DNA from 3 places in the Priestia sp. AB genome. Region 3 is predicted to be linked to each of the others. Evidence: riboswitches for the same ligand, from Rfam matches in the RefSeq annotation. Region 3 holds a riboswitch; each other region holds the start of a gene.

Region 1 (5,958 bases), on a different contig from region 3:
GTCAAAACCTTGACGTTTAGCAATAATAGAGGCGCGAAATAAATGAAAATCATTGCTAACAAGGACGACTTTTTTGTGTTGAATATCGACTTTCTGTTTAGTAAAAGTAAAATTCTCAAAAGTAGAAGTTGACTGATTTTCTTTTATAATTCGATTCTTTTTAATTCCTTCTTTCCGCAGAAAACGATAGGCTGCCTCTGCTTCAGAAATTTCTTCATCGGATCCTTTTCCGCCCGTTACGATAACTTTTGTTTGTTGATGTGCTTGTAAATAAGATAAAGCCGTCTTTACTCGTTCTTTTAAACTAGGAGACATTTGGTCCCCATCTACTTTAGAACCTAAAACGAGCACATAATCTGCGTTTTGTGGAACAGGCTTGTGAGCAGTTTGATACATACAAAAAGATATAATTGCTATATAAAGAACAAGAGAACCAATAAAGGTATAAATCATTTTTTTCTTCAACTGTGAGCACCTTCCTAGCTATTTCATAAGATGTTTGGAAAATAATTGTTATTATAGCATACGAGACCCAAATAAGTATAAACACAGTAATATATAATAATAGAAGAAAATCGTTATTGTGAATGGTTATAAAATTCGTTACAATAAAGAATAAATGATTTTAAAAGTGCCTCTAAGGAGGATAATAGGGAAATCGGTGTAAATCCGGTGCAGCCCCCGCTACTGTAAATGTGGATGAACCTGCAAAGACCCACTAGTCAAACTAGGAAGGGTGCAGAAGTAAAACGAAGCATAAGCCAGGAGACCTGCTTTTAAAAACCCCTTATTTTTCGGTGGGAGAAATAAGTCAAGACAATGTGTTAATGAGCGCATGACCAAACCTTGACTTTTACAGTTAAGGTTTTTTTATGTGGTAGGGAGTGGAAAAAGTGAAAAAAGGAAAACCGCTTATGATTCAAGGAACGCACTCAGACGCTGGAAAAAGCATGATTGCTACAGCATTTTGCCGTATTTTTAAAGAAGACGGCTATCAAACTGCACCGTTTAAATCGCAAAATATGGCGCTTAATTCATACATTACAATGGATGGAAAAGAAATTGGCAGAGCGCAAGGAATTCAAGCAGAAGCGGCTGGAGTAGAGGCAACAACCAATATGAACCCTATTTTAATTAAACCAACTCGTGATCATGAATCTCAAATTGTCGTTCACGGAAAACCGCTACGTAATATGTTTGCTTTTCAGTATCGGCAAGAATTTTTTAATGAAGGTTTGAACGTTATCACGGAAGCTTATAAAGAGCTTGCCAATCATTATGATCGAATTGTGATTGAAGGCGCTGGAAGTCCTGCCGAAGTCAATTTGAACGATCGGGAACTCGTAAATATGCGTGTTGCAAAAATAGCAGAAGCGCCTGTTGTGCTAGTAGGAGATATTGATAAAGGTGGCGTTTTCGCGAGCCTAGTGGGTACTCTTCAATTGCTTCCAGATGAACACAAGTCTAGAGTTATCGGGGTGTTAATTAATAAATTCCGAGGAGATTTAGAACTTTTAAAACCAGGTTTGAAGTGGTTTGAAGAATACACGGGTGTTCCGGTTCTAGGAGTTATTCCTTATATGAACAACGTGGAAATTGATGCGGAAGATTCGTTATCACTTAGAAATTACTCAACGCTTGTGAATCCGTTAAAAGAAATTGATATTGCGGTCATCTCGTACCCGCGCATCTCAAATTTTACAGACATCGATCCTTTAAGCTTAGAAGAAGACTGTCACGTGAGGCTTGTAACCAAGCCGTCGCAATTAGGTACGCCTGATTTAATTGTTTTACCAGGAAGCAAAAATACGATTGAAGATGCGCAGTTTTTACAAGAAAGCGGCCTGGCTCTAGCCATTAATCAAGTATTGAACACAACGAACGTTCACGTCATTGGCATCTGCGGAGGATATCAAATGCTAGGGGAGACAATTACAGACCCTGATGCAGTAGAATCTCGGATTGAATCCATTAAAGGGCTGGGCTTGCTTCCAGTGGAAACGGTTATGACAACCAGCAAAAAAACAGAAAGAGTTGCTGGGTATGTCCAGCTAGAAAGTGAAAGAGTTTCGATTGAAGGCTACGAAATTCATATGGGAAAGACGATTTCTAAGAGCACCACGGAAGCTTTTGCAGTGGTAGAGCATGAAAAAGAAGGAACGGTTAAAGACAACGTCATTGGCACGTATGTTCATGATGTGTTTCATAATGATGCTTTGCGCAGAGCTTTGCTTAATCAAATTCGTAAACATAAAAAATTGCCGCCTATTACGGACACATTCAACAGTCGCCTGCAAAAAGAGGAATCTTTTTCAAAAGCAGCAGCATATGTGAGAGAAGCCGTAGATATGGAAAAGCTGTATCAGTTAATAGACAACTATAAAAGCCCGGAGCAAACACAAAAAGTATAGCTTGTAGAGGCTTTCGCTTGTTTTTTTACCGAGAACTTTAGTACGCTATTCTACGTTGCCTAGTTCAACAGTCTAGCACTCGTAACAAATAAAAGATGATTGTTTCCAACTTAATGCATGGTGGAAGCATGGTTTATGGACAGGAAAATGAATGGTTAATGTAATATAAAACATCACGCCTCGTTTCCTAGAGGAGCTGAACGTATTGATTTTTAAACGTATTTTTTTTAACAAAGCATCTATTTTATACATAGTCAGTTTATTTATTGTATGTACTTCGGTAATTATGGGCGTATTTATTGGTACAGTTTCGTTAACCGTAGGAGATACAATCAAAATTATTATTGGCCACCTTACCGGGCTATCCTTATATCACGGTCCCGAAAACATGGATTTAATCATTTGGCAAATTCGTTTTCCAAGAGTACTGGTGGCATTTTTAGTAGGAGCTTCGCTTTCAATAGCAGGGGCTGCCTTTCAAGGACTATTAAGAAACTCTCTTGCTGATCCTTATACGATTGGGGTTTCCTCAGGTGCAACTCTTGGCTCTGTCATGGCAATTTATTTTCATTGGAGTATTTTTGGTTTGTCTATCTTCACGCTGCCTGTAGTCGGCATTGTATCTGGTTTTATTACTCTTCTTTTAGTTTTTGGTATTACGAAACTCGCAAGCGGCAATTTGGCCAATGAAACCATCATCTTAGCGGGGATTATTTTATCATCCTTTATGAGCGCGCTTATTTCATTAATTGTGGCTCTTTCTCCCGAAGAAGATGTAAGACAGGTTTTATATTGGCTAATGGGAAGCGTATCAATGAGAGGGTGGTCTCATATTCAAATTTTAGGGCCGTTCTTTTTGATTGGTACAATTATGCTGTTGTTACATGTAAAAGAGCTGAACGGCTTAGCATTTGGCGATCAATCCGCTCAGTTTATGGGAATAGACGTAAAGAAGAAAAAAAGAATGATTTTAATAGGTGCATCCGTATTAACAGGGGCTGCGGTATCAGTATCTGGGGCAATTGGATTTGTTGGCTTAGTTATCCCCCACGTAGTGCGTCTCGTAGCGGGAGCTAATCATAAGCATGTACTGCCGCTTTCTATTTTAATTGGAGGAAGTTATTTGGTTTTAGCAGATTTATTGGCACGAACGATATTAGAACCTCGTGAACTGCCGATTGGAGTCGTAACCGCCTTAATTGGTTCGCCAATCTTTACCCTGCTCCTTGTAAAAGAACGTATGCGGAAAAGAGGAATATCATGATTGAACTATATAATGTGACAGGAGGATACGATAGGCAGCAGCCGACCGTTCGTGACATCACGTTCACCGTAGACAAAGGTTCTTTTGTCGCTTTACTAGGACCAAATGGAAGCGGGAAAACAACGCTTATTCGCTTGATTATGAATGTATTAACCATTCAATCAGGAGAAGTGAAGGTAGAAGGAAAGTCAGTGAAGGCTTATTCACCAAAACAGCTGGCGCAAAAAGTTGCAGTCATGACGCAAGAAAATCAAATTGGGCTAGAATTTACGGTTCAAGAAATTGTTTCACTTGGACGTTACCCTTATCAGGCAAAAGGATTGTTTAGCACTGTATCAGCACAGGATGAAGAAGTGGTGGAAAGCGTGATGAAATTAACAAACGTCTGGCACTATAGAAATCATACTTTTCAATCGCTAAGCGGTGGAGAAAAACAGCGGGTTTTACTGGCTAAAGCACTGGCGCAAGAACCTGACTACTTACTTCTTGATGAACCAACGAATCACTTAGATGTAAAACATACAATGGAACTGCTTCAGCTGTTAAAAACGTTACAGCAGGAAATGAGCTTAACGGTTCTGGCCATTTTGCATGATCTCAACATCGCCTCGCTGTTTGCAGATAATGCTGTGTTACTGAAAGATGGAAGAGTAGAAGAAACGGGGATGGATGCCATCTTTCAGGATGCAGCTACGTTAAAAAGAGTATATGGGGTTGATTTGCATGTATTTCACCATCCCGCTGTGAACAAGCGGCAAATTGCTTTTGTACCGCCGTATCAATATCCAGAGACGGACTTTCATGAGTTATATCAGTTACAAAAGGAACCGGGCAACCTATGTTTATCCTTTGTTCGTCCTTTGAGAACTCTTTCACTGGGTTCAAATGAAACAGGCCTAGACTGGTGTCAAGAAATTGTTCAACAGCAAAGCAGTGCTAACGCGGCGTGGAAATCTGCGTCTTTATCCAGTCATGAAGTTCGCTTAAAAGACGATAAAGGTTACTCGTGGCTGGCTGTGCTGACACATGGACAAAAAGAGAATGAAATGAATATTGTTCTACTAACAAATACACCGCTTTCGGACGCGAACTTACTTCATGCAGCGATGAAGGTAATTGAGTACCGGGCTTTCTTAGGGAAAACAGGACGTATTGCTGTAGCATCATCTCATCATAAAGAAGAAAATCAAGAAGAAATTTCAGAGTTCTTAATGGAACGCCTCCAAAAAGAATTACAACTATTTATGGAAACAAAAATGACCGACAATTGCTTTAAATAAGCAGTAGCGGTCATTTTTTATTCTTCGGAGTGATCATCAGATTTTTCTGGTTCACCTCCTGAACTCATCGTTGTTTCAGTTGTATGTTCATCAATCTTTTTTTCTTTTAGCTTAACAGAAAACAAGTCTTTGACTTCTTCATCTACTTGATCAGAGTCAGCGCTGTAAGTGGTGCCGATGTTTAAGTGACCCGTCAAATCTTTAATGCCTAGCTGGCCGAAATTATTACTAAGATCAATTTTGTCTAACAATACTTTTTCGACCATGATTTTTTCAACAACAATGGACTGCTTTGGCTGAGTTACTTCATCAATCTTTTTGTCAAGAGTTTTCACCATCTCATATAAGGCGGTATTAGAAGATTCTTCCTTTAACGCAGAGAGCTGATTTTGAATGTCTTCGAAATTAGGAGCTGACTGCATAGCCGAGAGTAAATGAGCTGTTTGCTCGTGCAGTTGAGACAGTGATTGAATAAGGTGAGCTGATTCATGTAATTGCTGATGAAGCTCTTCTATTTTAGGGATCGCGTCGGTTAAACGCGTCACTTGATCAATAATTCCCTGCAGGTTCAGCGCTGAATCTGACGAAAGAGCAGGTTTTGTGACTTCAGCTTCAGCAGATGTCTTAGGCTCCGTTTGGCTAGACAACTTCTTTGGCTGCTGAGAAGGGTTCTTTAGATTAGACTGTTTTTTAGTTTTCATCTTTTTGGGTAATTCTTTCCGCTTTTGATTAGAACGTTGGTCTATGGGACTTGCTTTTTTTTTGGTTGGAAGGGAAGACGGATTTATTTTGCGGACTGTTTCAATTTTAGGCGATTGTTTAAACCACTTAGAAAACATGAAATTCCCTGCCTTTCATGCTACGTATAGTTCTGCACAATAAATTACAAATCAAATTTCACATGCAAAAGACCATCTTTAAATGATGCGTGACACGGCGCTTCCTCTACAGCAGGTGGAAGAATAATTGATCGTTGAAACGTTCCTTCACGTCTTTCTTTGTG
Region 2 (5,958 bases), on a different contig from region 3:
ATTGCTCAAATGTACGGCATCGACCTTTCCATTATGGATCAAATTCAGCTCCTTTTTGTGCTAATGTTAACCTCAAAAGGAATGGCTGGTGTACCAGGGGCATCGTTTGTAGTTGTACTTGCTACACTTGAATCTATGGGCTTCCCTCTTGAAGGCATGGCATTTATTGCAGGAATTGACCGCATTCTTGATATGATGCGCACCACAGTTAACGTAGTAGGAAATGCTTTAGCTGCAATTGTGATGTCGAAGTCTGAAGGCGAATTTGATAAGCAAAAATCATTAAATTACACAAACGAATTAAAGAAATCAAACATAGCTTAAAACAAACAAGCCGGGCAGCTGCCCGGCTTGTTTTGTTTGGAGCTGACTGTTATCTTTTTTGAAACATATGGTAAAATAAAAGAAATGAGAGACAAAGGAAGTGTCATAATGACGGAAACTGTTCAGTTAATTAAAAAGCTTGTTTCGATTCCCAGTCCTTCTGGAAATACAGAAAAGGTAATTTCATTTGTCGAAGACTATGTAAAAGAGCTAAATATTCAAACGTATCGCAATCGAAAAGGAGGCTTAGTCGCTTCTATTCCCGGTAAAGATACAGATCACCACCGCATGCTGACGGCTCATGTCGATACATTAGGTGCTATGGTAAAAGAAATCAAATCGAGTGGACGTCTGAAAATCGACTTGATTGGAGGGTTTCGCTACAATTCTATTGAAGGAGAATATTGTGAAATTGAAACTTCATCAGGAGAAGTATTTACAGGAACCATCCTTATGCATCAAACATCTGTTCATGTGTATAAAGATGCAGGGAAAGCTGAGCGAAATCAAGAAAATATAGAAATTCGATTGGATGAAAAAGTACATAGCGCAGAAGATGTTCGCAGCCTTGGAATTGAAGTCGGCGACTTTGTTTCGTTTGATCCTCGTGTAGAAATAACAAAAAGCGGTTTTATTAAATCTCGTCATCTCGATGATAAAGCAAGCGTAGCTTTATTGCTTCAGCTCATGAAAACAGTTCAAGAAGAACAGATCGAACTGCCATACACTACGCATTTTCTCATTTCAAATAACGAAGAAATTGGATACGGAGGAAATTCGAACATTACGCCTCAAACAGTAGAATACTTAGCGGTTGATATGGGTGCTATGGGAGATGGACAATCTACCGATGAATACACCGTGTCTATTTGTGTAAAAGATTCAAGCGGCCCATATCATTACGGTTTGAGAAAGCATTTGGTGGAGCTAGCTAAGCAGTATGATATTCAGTACAAATTAGATATTTATCCGTTTTACGGATCAGATGCTTCTGCTGCGATTCGTGCCGGACACGATATCGTACACGGCTTAATTGGTCCAGGAATTGATTCTTCTCATGCGTTTGAGAGAACGCATCAAGATTCATTAAACCATACGTATAAGCTTCTCTATTACTATGTGCAGTCGAACATGGTTCTGCTTTAAGAAAGGAATATTTAATTAGTGTATTTTTATGCAAAGGAAAGAGCAGAAAGGGATTGTGATGTCTGTACTTTCCTTTCTTAAAAAAGTACAATACTGCTTAAACCTTTTGTACATTTTGTTCATTTACAGAAGTTAAAATGTTTTTAAATTTTTAAAAGTTTCTTGTGACAAGTTTTGTAGAATGGGTTTTCAAAAGGAAATGGTTTCGTCATAATGTGGATATAGCGATCACTACAATAATCGGAGGCGAATCTTTTCATGTGGGTACTGACGGTATATGCTGGAAAAGAAATGAAAATGTTTGAATTTGATACTGAAAAGCAGGCGAGAGAAGCTTTTGCCAAAACAAATGGCTGTAAAGTTCTTTCAGAAGTCGTGTATTATAACGATCCTCATTTAACATTAGTTGCTATATAATGAAAAAACAAGAGCTGGCTTTATGCTCTTGTTTTTTTATAGATGCTTGTATCTTTCGAAAAGAATAGAGTTGAAATAAAAAAAAATGTACGCTATGATATGGTAGTTACTTCTATTATTCTGATAGTTTAAAAGGTTCATATATATCAAACAGCAACAGTAAAGATGCCAAGAAGGCTTAATAGGGAAACTGGTGAAAGACCAGTACTGCCCCCGCAACTGTAAGTGTGGACGAACGAGTATAACCACTGTGGAAAAATCACGGGAAGGTTCTCAAGTAGAATGATACACAAGTCAGGAGACCTGTCTTTATTGTGAAGTTTCTATTTCTCCGGGGAGCGGGAAGGGAAACGTTGGCTTAAAGTGGCATTCGTGTACACTCTTATTCTGACGTTTTACCCGCTCGCATATTAGCGAAGCGGGTTTTTCTCATGTCGTAAAACTACATATCGTGCAAAAAAGGTGCGCAATGTTTACATTGCGTTAAATGGGAAGTCTGGTGTGAAGCCAGCGCGGTACCCGCCACTGTGAAGATGAGCTGATTGCATATGCCACTGTATTCGGGAAGGCGCAGTCAAGTGATGAATCGAAGTCAGGAAACCAGCCTTTTTTTAATGCGAAGCTTACCCTACGGGATATAGGTGGAAGTGCAAAAACTTAGTTTGAATTTTTCTGCGCCTCTATCATTGATAGAGGCGCTTTTTTTAGTAAAGGAGCGAATGAGTGTGACGACGTGGAACTTAAATGGAACAAAACATCACGTATTGATTTGTAATGGAAGCAGCTGTATGAGAAAAGGTGGAGAAGAAGCCACCCAAGCTATTCGAAATAAAGTGACGGAACTGGATTTGGATGAAACGGTGCATACAACGCGTACACGCTGTAACGGACGATGCAAAGATGCTCCTGTAGCTATTGTGTATCCTTCAGGAGACTGGTACAAGCAGGTCACTGAAACCGTGGCTCACCGGATTGTCGAAGAACATTTAGCAGGAGGCTGCAGTATAAAGGAATCGCTTATTTATGAATATGATCAAAATGGTTTCGTTTCTCCGGAAAACAGTGACTCCATAGAAGGAATTGATAAAGTAAAAAGTAACGCATAAAGGAGGAGCTAGCATGAAAGGTAAACTGTTAGTTATCGGATTTGGGCCGGGAAGCTTTGAACATATTACACAGCGAGCAAGAGAAGCCATTCAAGAAAGTGATATGATCATCGGTTACAAAACCTATGTGGAATTAATTCAAGGACTGTTAACGAATCAGCAAATTATTAGTACGGGAATGACCGAAGAAGTAAGCCGTGCACAAGAAGCTGTAAAGCAAGCTGAAGCAGGAAAAACCGTGGCTGTCATTTCAAGCGGAGATGCAGGAGTATATGGAATGGCAGGCCTTGTGTATGAAGTGTTGATTGAAAAAGGCTGGAAAAAAGAAACGGGCGTAGAGCTGGAAGTAATTCCTGGCATTTCGGCTATTAATTCATGCGCATCCCTCCTTGGAGCGCCCGTGATGCATGATGCTTGTACAATTAGTTTAAGTGACCACCTTACGCCTTGGGAACTAATCGAAAAAAGAATCGAAGCAGCTGCACAAGCAGATTTTGTAGTGGCTTTTTACAATCCAAAAAGCGGAAGACGAACAAGACAAATTGTTGAAGCACAGAGGATTCTATTAAAGTACCGTTCTCCTGATACGCCTGTTGGTCTTGTGAAAAGCGCTTATCGTGACCGTGAAGAAGTCGTAATGACCAACTTAAAAGACATGTTAAATCATGAAATTGGCATGCTGACTACCGTTGTTGTCGGGAATTCATCTACGTTTTTTTACGACGATTTAATGATTACACCGCGCGGATATCAGCGGAAATATACCCTTAACCAAACGGAGCAGCCGCTAAGACCGCATCAGCGACTTCGAAAAGAAGCGGAACCGTGGGCTCTCGATCAAGAAGAGACTGTAAAGCAAACAGCTTCAGCTATTGAAGCAGTTCAGACCATACCAGAAGAAACAGCAACTTCACGAGCTCTTGCAGAAGAAGCGCTTCAAGCAATTTTAGGTGAACCTACTTCTGCGGTCGTACATCAGCCAATACAGTCTATTTTCGAAGTGGCGGTTAGTCCAGGACTTGCAAATAAGAAATTCACGCCTGTTCAAATGACAACACTAGCAGAAGTTGTTGGTGAAAAAGGTACGATGGAGTATACACCTGACCATCAAATCAAACTGCAAATCCCAACGACTCAGCCAGATGTGATTATTAAAAAGCTCCAAGCAGCTTCCTTTTTACTATCTCCGGTCGGAGATGTGTTCACAATCAAAGCGTGTGATTTTTGTGACGGAGAAAAAAGCGATGCTATTCCACATACGGAAGAATTACAAAAACGCCTCGGGGGAATGGACATGCCAAAAGAGCTGAAGCTTGGTATTAATGGATGCGGTATGGCCTGCTATGGCGCAGTTCAAGAAGATATCGGCATTGTCTATAGAAAAGGTGCGTTTGATTTATTTTTAGGAGCTAAAACGGTGGGACGCAATGCGCATTCAGGTCAAATTGTGGCGGAAGGCATAGCACCTGATGACATTGTTGAAATAGTCGAGAACATTGTCCATGAATATAAAGAAAAAGGTCATCCTAATGAGCGATTTCATAAATTCTTTAAGCGTGTGAAGAATGTTTATGGGTTCGACTATCAAGATATAACACCAAAAATAAAAGTAGAACCAGCTCCGTGTGGAGATTAAAAAATAGGAGGGCATTATATGAAATCAGTTTTATTTGTCGGTCATGGAAGCAGAGATCCTGAAGGGAACGATCAAATTCGCGAATTTATTTCGAATATGAAGCATGATTGGGACGCATCTATTTTAGTAGAAACGTGTTTTCTAGAATTTGAACGCCCAAATGTAAGTCAAGGCATTGATACATGTGTGGCAAAAGGAGCAAAAGATGTAGTTGTAATTCCAATTATGCTCTTGCCTGCTGGCCACTCTAAAATACATATTCCGGCGGCTATAGATGAAGCTAAGGAAAAATATCCACACGTAAACTTCGTATACGGACGTCCCATTGGCGTTCATGAAGAAGCCCTTGAAATTTTAAAAACGAGATTACAAGAATCAGGAGAGAATTTAGAAACTCCAGCTGAAGACACGGCTGTTATCGTCTTAGGGCGAGGAGGAAGTGATCCTGATGCAAACAGTGATTTATATAAAATTACGCGTCTTCTTTGGGAAAAAACAAACTATAAAATCGTTGAAACTTCTTTTATGGGCGTAACTGCTCCACTGATTGATGAAGGGGTAGAGCGATGCTTAAAACTGGGCGCTAAAAAAGTGGTTATTCTCCCGTATTTCTTATTTACAGGAGTACTAATTAAGCGTTTGGAAGAAATGGTGAAGCAGTATAAAATGCAGCATGAAAACATTGAGTTTAAGCTCGCCGGCTATTTCGGTTTTCACCCAAAACTGCAGACAATTTTAAAAGAACGTGCTGAAGAAGGATTAGAAGGTGAAGTGAAAATGAACTGCGATACGTGTCAATATCGCCTCGGCATTATGGAGCATATTGATCACCATCATCATCACGATCATGACCATGATCACGGACACCATCACCACGATCACCATCATGACCACGACCATCATGAAGATAAGGTCGGCGAGCTAAAATGATTTTATTGTTAGCCGGAACTAGCGATGCACGTGCATTAGCCGTGCAAGTGAAAAAAGCAGGTCATGAGGTTACAGCAACGGTTGTAACCGAAAACGCAGCTATCGAATTACAGCGTGCAGAAGTGAAAGTGAAAATTGGACGTCTCACAAAAGAAGATATGATGGATTTTGTAAACGAACATCGTGTAAAAGCTATTGTGGATGCAAGTCATCCTTTTGCAGAAGAAGCATCTAAAAATGCTATCGGCGCGGCTGCTGAAACAGCGATTCCTTACATACGCTATGAGCGGGCTTCGCAGGCTTTTGCCTATGATAATATGACGATGGTTTCTACGTATGAAGAAGCAGCAGAAGTAGCAGCTGAGAAAAAAGGAGTTATTATGCTGACAACAGGCAGCA
Region 3 (5,958 bases):
AGTCTTCACTGTCTACATTCCAGTCCCATAATTTAAAGTGGCTTAGCAACTCTGTACGGTGTGGCTCTTTTAAATAAGGAACGCTGCCGTAAGGAACGCGGATTAACTTACTGTCAACACCGGTTACTTTTTTAACTGTTGCTTGACACTCCTGCATTTCTTTTAGCGCAGCGCCGTCTTCACTATACATGACATGAATATCATGGGAGACGCCGTGACAGCCGATGGCATGACCTTCTTGTGCTACTTTTTTAGCAATTTCAGGGTGAGCGTCAATTTGATGCTTTAACATAAAGAAAGTTGCTTTTACGTTATATTGACGCAAAGCATCTAAAATATGAAGAGTATCAGGTGTTGGACCATCGTCAAACGTAAGATAAACAGGCTGTGTAAGAGCTTGATTTTGATCGTTCACCGTATTTCCTACATACATATTATGGTGAAGTGTATTAAGCAGCTTCTCAGGCTGTGCTGAAGATGCAGCTTCTTTCAGCGGCAATGCAGTAGATGCTAAGACTTGCTGAGATGAAGCGGATTCACTTCCTTTGGCTTCTGTAATAAAAAACAAAGAAGCGACAATCACTAACACTAAAGACAGAAATGCATAAAATCGTTTGTTTGGCTTAAATCTTTGGTTCGGTTTAAATCGCTGGTTCAATTTGAAAATCCTTTCTACTAAACTACTATTTACTACTATAGTACAAAAAATGGAATATTAATAGTAAAAATCGACATTTTTATGGAAAAAACTTAGATGATATGACCCGGTTTTGATCTTTTTTTGTCAAATGAAAAAGGAGAACGGGACAACGATGAGGATTTGAAGAGTGAGTAGCTAGATTTTTCCTGGTTTTTATAGTATGCTTTTAGCGTGAATGATTGTTAGGAGGAATGTTAATATGTCAATGGCATATGAAGAATATATGCGTCAGTTAGTTAAACCAATGCGTCAAGAATTAACTCAAGCTGGTTATGAAGAATTAACAACAGAAGAAGCAGTAGTTGATTTTATGGAAAATGTTGAAGGAACAACTTTTGTTGTCGTTAATTCAGTTTGTGGGTGTGCTGCTGGTTTAGCACGTCCTGCAGCGACACAAGCGTATTTACAGTCTGAGCAAAAACCAAATCAAGTGGTAACAGTTTTTGCCGGTCAAGATAAGGAAGCAACAGCTAAAATGCGTGAATATTTTGGGGACATTGAGCCTTCATCACCGTCTATGGCGCTTTTAAAAGGAAAAGAAGTCGTTCATTTTATTCCTCGACACGAAATTGAAGGTCAGCCGTTAGAAGTTATTTTTGAAAACATTTTAAATGGTTTTAAGCAGCACTGTTCATAAAATGTCCTGCTTTTGTCACATCTAGTATATAGATTTTTAGAGAAAAATCGCATATACTTTATAAGAAAAAGGATGTCTATCGGCATCCTTTTTCTTTATGTAAATAGCCAAACAGTGTAGGGGGAGTTATGAAAGTGATTGTTACGACTGCTGGTCGAACAAATGAACAGATGATTGTAAAAGCCAAACAAGTAGCTGCTGATTTAAGTATACCTTTTGTAACAAGAGAGAAGAAATCCGTTGCAGATCTTCAGAATCTTCAAGCTGCAGACGTGCTGGTTGTCGGTAAGAATAGAGTAGAATTGCATGTCCAAAATGAAGAGGAACCTATTTTTTTTCATCCAAATTCCGCTATGTTTAGAGTGAAGAGATGGCTGCGAGGAGAACGTGATCCGTTTATTGAAGCTGCTAGTTTGGAAAAAGGAATGAGCGTGCTTGACTGTACACTTGGTCTTGCATCGGATAGTATGATGGCGAGCGCAGCGGTAGGGAAAAACGGGAAAGTTGTCGGACTAGAAGGCAACCGCTATGTAGCTTATTTAGTCAAACAAGGACTTTTAAATTGGGAAAGTGACGTACAAGAGTTGAACGATGCAATGAAGCGTATAAACGTGGTTCATCAAAATTTCGAATCGTTTTTGGCGTGTTGTGAAGATAATTCTTTTGATGTTGTCTACTTTGATCCTATGTTTCAAGAGCAAATTGAGGAATCGAATGGAATTAACGGTATTAAAGCAATAGCACTGTATACCACGCTGACGCCCATGGCTATACAAGAAGCAAAAAGAGTAGCCAAACAAAAGATCGTGCTAAAAGATCATTGGAAAAGCAGCCGTTTTGAAGAACATGGATTTATCGTACAAAAACGAAAAACATCAAAATTTCATTACGGGACAATTGATATACAATAATAAACAAAAAAGTAAAATGAATCCTGATCATTGAAAAGACTTCCAAAACCTTTTAGGAATTAAAAAGTTTTGGAAGTTTTTTTTATGAATTTCATCTAAAGTTCATAAAAGTATGATATATTTTTGAACATAAAAATACTTTTGTGTTTAAGCATCCAGCAAAAAAGGAATATCTTGTATAGGTTTCCGCTCGGTGTGACAACCTCAAACAGAAGAAGGAAGGTGCTAACTAAAAAGTCTTCGAATGCCCGTAGGCAGCATAAATGAATAAGCAAATATAGGTAAAAAATTAATAAGTATGTTACAATACCTAGTGAGTTATGACAATGAATTTTACGATATGAAAAGACCATATGGGAAAAGATGAGAAAGGAAAGATACGAATGCCTAGATGGATAAAAAGAATGCTAGTTGTATTTATTACAGTATTTACATTTGGGCTTGTCACTCCACCAGAATATTTATACGTTGATGATGCAAAAGCGGACAAGCAACATAAAGCAGGGTATGTAAGAGAAACAACTCCTGTCACAGCTGTTATAGAAGATATTCATTTGCCATATGAAGAACCAAAATATGAAGACGTTTCATCATTTGTTACGTATGCAATGGAATCAGCTGAAAAACAGTCAGTGGAAAAATTCGGAACAAAAATTGGACCTGTCATTGAAGATGAATTTCGTCAAGCAGTGTTACCTAAAATTGAAGAAGTGCTGACCGACATTGGCACTGAACGTGAACAGTCAATTCAGAATCTCGAGATAAGCGAGCATCCTGCTGCTGGCTACGGTGAAAAGATTTTCCATGTATATGACCGGGAAACCGGTCAGGACTTAATACGATTTCATGTACGGCGTGAAAATCCTCCAAAAGATGGATACTGGTTTAATTTTCACTATCATGCGGCTGCAGATAATTTTCAGAAGCATTATGATTTAGGGAAAATTTATTGGAACCGAAACATGCCGCCTAAATGGTTTAGTTGATAATAGACACAACATTCTGCGATTTCGAAATGTTAGCTTTTTTAAGCTAGCATTTTTTTACGTCTAAAACCGTTAGGGTCTAAATAAGCTGAAACATTAGCACAACGATAAAAAAATCGTTTATAATGAAGTCAGACTTCTTACCATAGAATAGTGAGAAGGAACGAATAGATGCTGGAGGTAACACAATGAAACAATTTACGGAAGAAAAACAATTTCGCGAACAAATTAAGAACGAAACACTAAGCGTTGGGATTTTTACGACAACGTGGTGTCCTGATTGCAAACGTTTGGATATGTTCATTGATGAAATCGTTGATGAAAATACAGATAAAGCATGGTTTAAAATTGACAAGGATGAGTTTGAAGAACTTTCTGCTGAAAACAATGTAATGGGTATTCCTTCTCTTCTTGTATATAAAAACGGTGAAAAAATTGCACACTTGCACAGTGCAAATGCTAAAACGCCTGAAGCGGTCCGTGAATTTTTAGCAACTCTTTAATCCCTTAAGCTGCGAGAGCATTCTCGCAGCTTTTTTTTGTGAGAATGGCTATTTCCATTTTTCCATGAGTGGGGTATACTAGGACAAGTGAATAATCGTAAAGCAATAAGGTCTCAATTTAAAGATTGAGTGAAAAGGGAAGTCTGGTGAAAAACCAGCGCGGTCCCGCCACTGTAAGCGCTTTGTGCGTAAGTCAGGAGACCTGCCTTATTGTTAGCTGTGAAACCTTCGAGGAAGGGTGAAGCAGGGTAATGAACATACATATCAAGTATAGTGAACGGATTCTTTTCCTGCTTATCTTGACGTTACCTGCTTTGCTTTCAATTGAAAGTAAAGCTTTTTTATTTTGAAGCTGCCGGCGAGCAGTATACATAGTCAAAGCGGAAAAACGGGATAGCGCTGCTTTTTGCATGATCATTTGCTTTTTCTTTAACGTGGAGGTTTCGTATTCACAATGAACAATATATAGGGGGAGTATTTAGATGAAAAAATGGCTTTCGTATTCCATTATTGCACTGTTAGTCATCGTACTTGCTGCATGCGGTGCAGGCAGCCAAAGCAACAGTGATAAAAAAACGAAGCAAGATACGGCACAAACGTCACAAGCTGCATTTCCAGTGAAGGTAAAAGACGCGCGTGATAAAGAAATTACGTTGAAAAAACAGCCTAAGAAAATTGTTTCCTTAATGCCAAGTAATACGGAAATTGTATATGCCCTTGGCCTTGAAAAAGAATTAGTCGGTGTTACAAGCAACGATGATTATCCTAAAAGCGTAAAGAAAAAAGCGCAGGTAGGAGATATGAACGTTAATGCGGAAAAAGTTATTGCTTTAAATCCTGATTTAGTGCTGGCACACGCTTCAAGTATGGGCGTTTCGGATGAAGTATTTAAACAAATTGAAAGTGCGGGTATTCCGGTATTTGTTGTAAAAGATTCAACAACGTTTGATACGGTTTATGATTCTATTACGCAAATCGGTAAATTAACAGGTAAAACAAAAGAAGCTAATCAAACAATTAAAGACATGAAAGAAAAAGTAGCTTCAATTGAGAAAAAAGCAAAAACGATTTCAAAAGAAGATCGTAAAAAAGTATGGATAGAGGTATCAGGAGCTCCTGAGATTTATACAACAGGAAAAGGTACGTTCATGAACGAAATGCTTACTATGATCGGTGCTGATAACGTAGCGGCTAGTGAAAAGGGTTGGGTTAAGTTTTCTGAAGAGCAAGTTGTTAAGTTAAACCCTGACGTTATTATCGCAACGTATGATGCAGATAAAAATGAGATTATGAAGCGTCCCGCTTGGAGCAGCATGACTGCTGTAAAAGAGGGTAACATCGAGAAGGTTGATCAAAACAAAATCAACCGCTTAGGACCTCGTATTGTAGATGGCTTAGAGGACTTAGCAAAAGCAGTATACCCTGAGGTGTACAATAAATAAGAAGAGGGACCATATTCCAGTTCGAATTGAAAAGGGGATTGGTCCCTTTTCACATCTTAAAATTGAAGAACGGCCTGCGCTTTTAATCATGAAAACCGAGACTTCTTATAAAACATACAGCTCAGGGGTTTTAGGAACAGGCATTACGGAAACGGACACCTTTTACAATCGATTTGTTCACAAAGACTATTATTCAGATACTCCTTCTTTGGAGTATGAGCAATATTTGATGAAAGAAAATGTGCGCCATGAGCAAATCGTAGGGTTAATGACAGCCGTTTGGTTAAAAGAAAGAGAGATTTACTGTTATGAAGGCTACGGAGTAAGAGTAGCTTCCGTGATAACGGCTGGAGTAGGAAACGCAGTAGATATTACAGCTGACGAAGCTGTCCCGTTCTATTCTTCTCCCGGTACAATTAATATGTTTTTTTTCGTGGAAGGTACGCTTACGGATGCAGCGTTTTTACAGCTTTTTATTGCGGCCACAGAAGCTAAAACAAAAACGCTGTCACAGCTGGGTGTCATAGATCCGGCTACAAAGACGATTGCTACGGGAACATCTACGGACAGCATCTCAGTTGCAGCGTCTCGGCAAGGACCATTATATGAATATGCAGGCTCTATGACCGCTTTAGGGCAAGCGGTAGCCAAGCTGGTGAAAATAAGCTTAGAGCAGGGACTTAAGGGAAAGAGGTGAAGAAATGAGTATTACACAAGCGATAATTGCACACATGACGGCCATGACGATTGCTTTACTAATTGACCGAATTATAGGCGAT

Evidence for each region. A riboswitch is a leader RNA that binds a small molecule or an ion and turns the genes downstream of it on or off. The one in region 3 is predicted to bind cobalamin.
Region 1: linked by a shared signal. The riboswitch ahead of POF52_RS22565 (cobyric acid synthase) and the one ahead of POF52_RS12245 (ABC transporter substrate-binding protein) in region 3 are both predicted to bind cobalamin.
Region 2: linked by a shared signal. The riboswitch ahead of POF52_RS21065 ((2Fe-2S) ferredoxin domain-containing protein) and the one ahead of POF52_RS12245 (ABC transporter substrate-binding protein) in region 3 are both predicted to bind cobalamin.

What each region holds. Positions count from the first base shown of each region.
Region 1 covers NZ_JAQMYN010000008.1:141,821-147,778, reverse strand. Annotated here, with positions in the region: gene POF52_RS22570 (YdcF family protein) at 1-465, opposite strand, end outside; cobalamin riboswitch at 613-792, shown strand; gene POF52_RS22565 (cobyric acid synthase) at 885-2,411, shown strand; gene POF52_RS22560 (FecCD family ABC transporter permease) at 2,617-3,675, shown strand; gene POF52_RS22555 (ABC transporter ATP-binding protein) at 3,672-4,955, shown strand; gene POF52_RS22550 (hypothetical protein) at 4,973-5,794, opposite strand; gene POF52_RS22545 (Hsp20/alpha crystallin family protein) at 5,839-5,958, opposite strand, start outside.
Region 2 covers NZ_JAQMYN010000007.1:153,497-159,454, reverse strand. Annotated here, with positions in the region: gene POF52_RS21080 (cation:dicarboxylate symporter family transporter) at 1-324, shown strand, start outside; gene POF52_RS21075 (M42 family metallopeptidase) at 433-1,470, shown strand; gene POF52_RS21070 (hypothetical protein) at 1,729-1,887, shown strand; cobalamin riboswitch at 2,034-2,212, shown strand; cobalamin riboswitch at 2,331-2,510, shown strand; gene POF52_RS21065 ((2Fe-2S) ferredoxin domain-containing protein) at 2,613-2,993, shown strand; gene cobJ (precorrin-3B C(17)-methyltransferase) at 3,007-4,629, shown strand; gene POF52_RS21055 (sirohydrochlorin chelatase) at 4,648-5,559, shown strand; gene cobK (precorrin-6A reductase) at 5,556-5,958, shown strand, end outside.
Region 3 covers NZ_JAQMYN010000003.1:504,602-510,559, reverse strand. Annotated here, with positions in the region: gene POF52_RS12270 (polysaccharide deacetylase family protein) at 1-658, opposite strand, end outside; gene POF52_RS12265 (BrxA/BrxB family bacilliredoxin) at 900-1,337, shown strand; gene POF52_RS12260 (class I SAM-dependent methyltransferase) at 1,472-2,248, shown strand; gene POF52_RS12255 (YpjP family protein) at 2,632-3,234, shown strand; gene POF52_RS12250 (thioredoxin family protein) at 3,423-3,737, shown strand; cobalamin riboswitch at 3,829-3,961, shown strand; gene POF52_RS12245 (ABC transporter substrate-binding protein) at 4,220-5,179, shown strand; gene POF52_RS12240 (adenosylcobinamide amidohydrolase) at 5,268-5,876, shown strand; gene cbiB (adenosylcobinamide-phosphate synthase CbiB) at 5,881-5,958, shown strand, end outside.